DNA from 2 places in the Pseudidiomarina xizangensis genome. Region 1 is predicted to be linked to the other one. Evidence: predicted binding sites of a transcription regulator. Region 1 holds the regulator's gene; the other holds the start of a gene.
What was found. The regulator MetJ, encoded in region 1, represses methionine synthesis genes. The targets are predictions, from matches to a motif close to TAGACGTCTAGACGTCTA.
Positions count from the first base shown of each region.

Region 1 (3,130 bases):
TTGCTATCAATGGTTTCTAACCATTGCGCCATATAATCGAGATGGTTTTGGTGATAGGCGTAATAGGCCTGATGTTGGTTGACTTCGTTCCAGCTGATCAAAGGTGTCAGCTCAAGATCTTCGATAGCCTGAATTAACCTGGCATCGCGCAGGTCAACGCGGAACAGCACCACTTCCGACAGTGCGGTCAGGACTTTACCCGCGGGTTCAGTGTCTTCGTACTGACCGATGCGGGTTTGTTGATTTTCGACTTTTAAGCTGGAGCGCACGGCAATCACCATGCGTTCGCGGTTGACCGGCTGAAAGGTGCGGGGGTGCAAAACTGGACTGCCAAGACGCGCCAGTTCTTCTGCTTCACGCCAGTCAAGAATAGGTAAGCTTACTACCCGCTCTACTTTACGCGGATCCGCCGAATAAACTCCAGCAACGTCTTTCCAGATAGTGACTTGCTTGGCATCGATCAAACTACCGACCAAGGTCGCGGAATAGTCACTACCGTTACGGCCAAGTATTAACGAACGACCTTCCGGGTCGGCACAAATAAAACCGGTAACAATGAAGCGAGTGCCAGCATGTGAAGCAATACGGTTTAACAATCCGGCGCGGGACACATCGACTCGAATCAACGGCTCTGGGGCATCGTCGGCGACGAGGAACGTGCGGGCGTCGATGTAATCGGCTTGTGTGCCTTGTTGTTTAAGTAACGCTGCTAACAGTCGCGCTGACCAGAGCTCACCGTAGGATAAAAGTTCTGCACGGTTTGCAATGGTTTGGTCGCCACTTAGCCAGTTCCACCAGCGGCTGAAGTCTTTTTGCGAGGCATCTTGCAGGCGTTGTTGGTGCTCGCCGCTCAATAATTCACTAATCAGGCTTTGTTGGTAGTTTTCCAACTGTTTTAGCAGTACTTCCGCCATGCCGTAGTCGCCGTCCGCATCGCCTTCTTGCTTAGCGTCAATGACGGCGAGAATACGGTTGGTGGTGTCGCCTGCGGCAGAAACTACCACCAGGTCACTGGCACCGGCATATTCGGTGACAATGCGGGCAACCCGCCGATAACAGTAGGCATCTGCGAGGCTGCTACCACCAAACTTGTGAACCTGAACCTGTTCTGCAACGGTATGAATTTGTGCGTCCGAAACCTCAACCTTCATGATGCGTCTGCGTTCTCCGGGAAGTGTCAAAAAAGCGATTATACGGTGGCACCGCTTTGCAATAAAGTCATGCCAGTATAAAGCGAATGCAAATGAGCCGTATAGACCGCTAAGCGTATAAAGTTGACTGTACCGCAGACCATTGTACAATTCACCCCATTGTGTAGGGTTATTCAGTGGAAGGTGCAGTATGGAGTGGGATGGCGAGTACATTTACCCGTATGTGGAACATGGCAAGAAAAGTGAGCAGGTGAAGAAAATCACCGTGTCGATTCCTACTCGGGTGTTGAAAGTGTTGACCGACGAGCGCACCCGTCGACAAATTAAAAATCTTCGCCATGCGACCAACAGCGAATTGTTGTGTGAGGCGTTTTTGCATGCCTTCACCGGTCAGCCCCTGCCGACCGATGAAGACTTACGTAAAGACAATCCGCATAAGATCCCAGCTGAAGTGCGCGCGGAACTCGAGCGCCGCGGCTTACCGATTCCAGCCGATGAAGAGCTGAGCGACGACGAACTTGAGTAAACGGGTACTCGAGTGCGGCCTAAAGTAAATACTCCAGTGCCGTTTCGTCGCAGTCATGCTTGCGGGGGCAGAGCTCACAATCTTTCATGACTTTCTCGGGCAGCTTATCTTTCACCGTCAGGCGGAAGTTAAGCCGACCAAAGAATTCCGGCACCCGCGTGAGTACGATGGTGCGGCTAATGCCAAGCTCCCGCGCTTTCCATAATAAAAATGCGACTAACTCGGCGCCCAGCCCTTTGCCTTGTGCCTGGGGAAACAGGCCGAGACTGCGGATTTCCGCCAGACCTGTGCTGTAGACATAGAGTGCAGCGCAGCCGACCACTTCGTCATCAATTTCAGCCACCGCAAAACTCTGAATCGCCTGCAGTACGTCAGCTTTGTCACGAGGTAAGTTCTCGCCTTGCTCGGCCCAATAACCAATTAACTCGCAAATTTTATTGGCATCGCTGAGCCGCGCCTGACGGACGTGCTTGCTGGCTGCTTCAGCTGCATGCAGCCAATCATTCGCGTGCTTGATCGCCATCCGCACCGCACTTGGCGCGGTACCACCTAAGGCACTGCGCTGCTGTACGCCGTAATCAAGCTCGAGAACCTGGTAGACATCTTCTTCAATTGTGTCGGAAAACTCATGAAATTCAGCTAGCGATAGTGTTTCCAGGGGCTGCCCCTGCTGCTGGGCGTAAAGCACTACGGCGCCGGTGATATGGTGGGCGTCGCGAAAAGGTATGCCCTTACTCACCAGATAATCGGCAAGTTCGGTGGCATTACTGTAACCCAGTGCAGCTTGCTGCGCGGCATGAGCTTCATTCACGCTTAATTCGGGCACGGCAAAGGTTAGCATCTGCAAGCACTGCAGGTAAGTATGCAGGGCATCGAATAAGCCTTCTTTGTCTTCCTGCATGTCTTTGTTATAGGCCAGTGGCAAACCTTTCAGCGTGGTTTGCAGCGCATGTTGATGGCCAAACACCCGTCCCGTTTTGCCCCGCAGCAGCTCAAACAGATCCGGGTTTTTCTTCTGTGGCATTAACGAGGAACCGCTGCTGATACGATCACTCATGGCAAAGCAGCCGGACTCACCGGAGCAATAGAAGATCACATCTTCCGCTAAGCGCGATAAATGCAGCATACCGGTGCTGGCGCTATGCAGTAAATCCAAAGCAAAATCGCGATCGGACACGCCATCCAGGCTGTTTTCACAGGCGTAGCGAAAGCCCAGACTGTGCGCCAGAGCTTCACGGTCAAGTGGAGCTGTAGTACCCGCCAGCGCGCCGCTGCCCAATGGACATACGTCCAGCCGCTTTTGGGTTTCTTTCAACCGGCTGACGTCGCGCTGCAGCATTTGTACGTAGGCTAATGCCCAATGCCCCGCCATGATCGGCTGCGCCCGCTGTAAATGGGTGTAGCCCGGCAAAGCAGCAGCCTGATAACGCTCGGCAAACTTGAGCAGCGCCTG
Region 1 covers NZ_JBOBQA010000005.1:97,501-100,630, forward strand. The annotation lists gene metL (bifunctional aspartate kinase/homoserine dehydrogenase II) at 1-1,151, opposite strand, end outside; gene metJ (met regulon transcriptional regulator MetJ) at 1,342-1,677, shown strand; gene argH (argininosuccinate lyase) at 1,697-3,130, opposite strand, start outside.

Region 2 (3,130 bases), on a different contig from region 1:
ATCGAGCATAACATACTCAATTGTAATGTTCTTATTTGCTTTAGAGCCGTCAATGTAATGCCGACTTGCCTCAAGAAATTCTTCAATGTTGTACTTTTTATTGATGGGTACAATCTGATTACGTAATTCGTCGTTCGGCGCATGCAAACTAATCGCTAAGGCCACGTCGATTTCTTCTTTTAGCTTGTAAAGTGCTGGAACCACACCAGAGGTACTCAGAGTCACACGGCGTTTAGACAAACCAAACGCGTTGTCATCCATCATTAGGTCCATCGCTGGCACCACGTTTTTCAGGTTTAACAGCGGTTCGCCCATGCCCATCATGACCACGTTGGTTACGGGTTTGATGCCGGTTTCGCCATACGAGCCCAGTAACTTATTCACCCGCCAGACCTGGCCGATGATTTCTGCAACTCGCAGATTACGATTAAAACCTTGTTGCCCGGTACTGCAGAAGGTGCACTCTAACGCACAACCGACTTGTGAGCTTACACACAAAGTGGCGCGATCAGCTTCTGGGATCCATACGGTTTCAACATCCTGACCATCGAACAAAGTCATAGCGAATTTAATGGTGCCATCGCTCGATTGCTGCTGCTCGCGCACTTCTGGCGCACGAATTTCAGCGATCTGTTTGAGCTTTTCTCTTAACCCCTTGTTGAGGTTGGTCATGTCGTCGAAGTTGTCGACACAGAAGTGATACAACCATTTCATGACTTGATCGGCGCGGAAAGACTTCTCGCCGAGTTCCTGAAAGAACTCGCGCATGCCTTGGCGATTCAGGTCAAGGAGATTCACTTTTTTGTCAACTGCGTTCATAAATTCCTAAAAACGTTATTTGCTGTTCGCTGTTCGTTTAACAATGTAGCCCGTACTTGTAGTACGGGCCACACCAAAATACAAAACTGATACTTGTATAGGCTTTATTATTTAGCGGGTGCGGGCGCAGATTTCTTCGTCAGAGAAGAAGTATGCGATTTCGCGTGCCGCCGACTCTACCGCGTCAGAACCATGAACTGCGTTCTCGTCGATAGTTTCAGCATAGTCAGCGCGCAAAGTTCCTGCCAGTGCTTCTGCTGGGTTAGTTGCGCCCATGATTTCACGGTGACGTAAAACTGCGTTCTCGCCTTCCAAAACACTTACCATGATTGGACCAGAAGTCATGAATTCGACCAATGCGCCGAAGAAAGGACGCTCGCTGTGTTCGGCGTAGAAGCCTTCAGCTTGTTCTTTGCTCAAGTGCATCATTTTTGCTGCAACAATACGCAGACCAGTGGTCTCGAAACGGTTGTAGATTGCGCCGATGACGTTTTTGCCAACTGCGTCAGGTTTGATCATAGATAAAGTACGTTCTAAAGCCATGGTTTTCTCCGCTTTGCTTTAAGTTTGGATGCTTAGATTGAAGTCGCGCGGATTATACACGTTCCGCTGCACACACGCCACCACCCCAGAAGGGGCAGCCCTTACATTGTAAAGACAATTCCGGAAGGAGGGGCAGCCCTTACAATGTAAAGGTGATTTTCCAAGGGGGGGCTGCCCCTCCTTGAGTTTTGTTATAGCAAAATACGGTCTAGACTCTTCTCTGATGTCGCTGATTATGGTATAGATGTCTAAACGTCTATTAGGAGTAACGTATGACTCAACAAATTACCCTCGGGGGTGGCTGCTTTTGGTGTATCGAAGGTGCATTTAAGCAAGTCCGTGGTGTATTGAAAGCCGAATCTGGCTACGCTGGTGGACAACGAGCGAACCCAACTTATGAACAAGTTTGTGCCGGTGAAACGGGGCACGCCGAAGTTGTGCAAATCACTTTTGATCCGCAAGCCCTTTCGATCCGAGAGGTCCTCGAAATCTTCTTCGCACTACACGACCCGACGCAGTTCAACCGTCAAGGCAACGATGTCGGAACACAGTATCGTTCAGCAATTTTTTATCAATCGGAAGAACAACGTTTAGCCGCGGAAGATATTATTGCCGAAATGCGCGAAGAAGATACTTGGGAGGATGAAATCGTCACCGAGCTAGAGCCGCTTGAAAAATTTTGGCCAGCTGAGGATTATCATGAAAACTATGTCGAGCGTAACCCGCAAAATGCTTACTGCCAGGCGGTGGTAAGCCCCAAACTTGCCAAATTCAAACGCACATTTGCAGAAAAACTTAACTAATCACCTATAACAATTGCAAAGGGGGGGCAGCCCCCCCCTTTGAAAACCATCTTTACAATGTAAGGGCTGCCCCTTCTAATGGTTTTCTTTGACCATGTTGACGGTGTATTTAGGGATTTCGACGACGAGGTCTTTGCCATTCAGGCGCGCCTGGCAGCTAAGGCGGGAGTCAGGGTCGAGGCCCCAGGCCTTATCGAGCATGTCGTCTTCGTTATCATTGATCTCCGCAAGCGAGTCATAGCCTTCGCGAACATAAACATGGCAGGTGGTGCAGGCACAAACTTTTTCACAAGCATGTTCGATGCCGATCCCATTGCGCAAGGCCACGTCCAGTACAGTTTCGCCGTCTTGAGCTTCTACTGCCGTGCCCTCTGGGCACAGTTCATCGTGCGGTAAAAATACGATTTTTGGCATTACTATTCCCTCGGGCTACAGTTCGTTTACGTTGCTGCCGGACAGAGCTTTGCGGATCCCGGCATCCATGCGGCGTGCAGCGAAATCGTCACTTGCTTTATCTACGGTTTCAATGGCTTTTTCAATAGCTTCAGCGTTGGTTTCTGCGCGAGCCTCGCGCAGTGCCGCCATGGCATTATCCAAGCGCTCGCGTTCGGTATCATCAAGTAGTGCACCGTCGGCAGCAAGTGCGCTGCTAAGTGCTTCTAGTACGCGGTCAGCTTCAACTTGCTGCTCACGCAACATGCGTGCAGCCATGTCTTCTTCAGCGTTGCTCATCGACGACTGAATCATACTCGAAATATCTTCGTCATTCAGTCCATAAGATGGTTTAACTTGAATTGAAGCACTAACGCCACTTGATTTCTCCATTGCATCAACGCTGAGCAAGCCGTCAGCGTCAACCTGGAAGGTGACACGAATGTGCGCCGCACCCGCAGCCATTGGTGGAATGTCGCTCAACACAAACCGTGCGAGTGAGCGGCAGTCGTCAACGAGTTCGCGCTCGCCCT
Region 2 covers NZ_JBOBQA010000001.1:1,188,800-1,191,929, forward strand. The annotation lists gene rlmN (dual-specificity RNA methyltransferase RlmN) at 1-819, opposite strand, end outside; gene ndk (nucleoside-diphosphate kinase) at 931-1,362, opposite strand; gene msrA (peptide-methionine (S)-S-oxide reductase MsrA) at 1,635-2,165, shown strand; gene fdx (ISC system 2Fe-2S type ferredoxin) at 2,241-2,579, opposite strand; gene hscA (Fe-S protein assembly chaperone HscA) at 2,595-3,130, opposite strand, start outside.
Region 2: a site for MetJ is predicted at 1,604-1,621, ahead of msrA (peptide-methionine (S)-S-oxide reductase MsrA). Genes of this name have one in related genera too.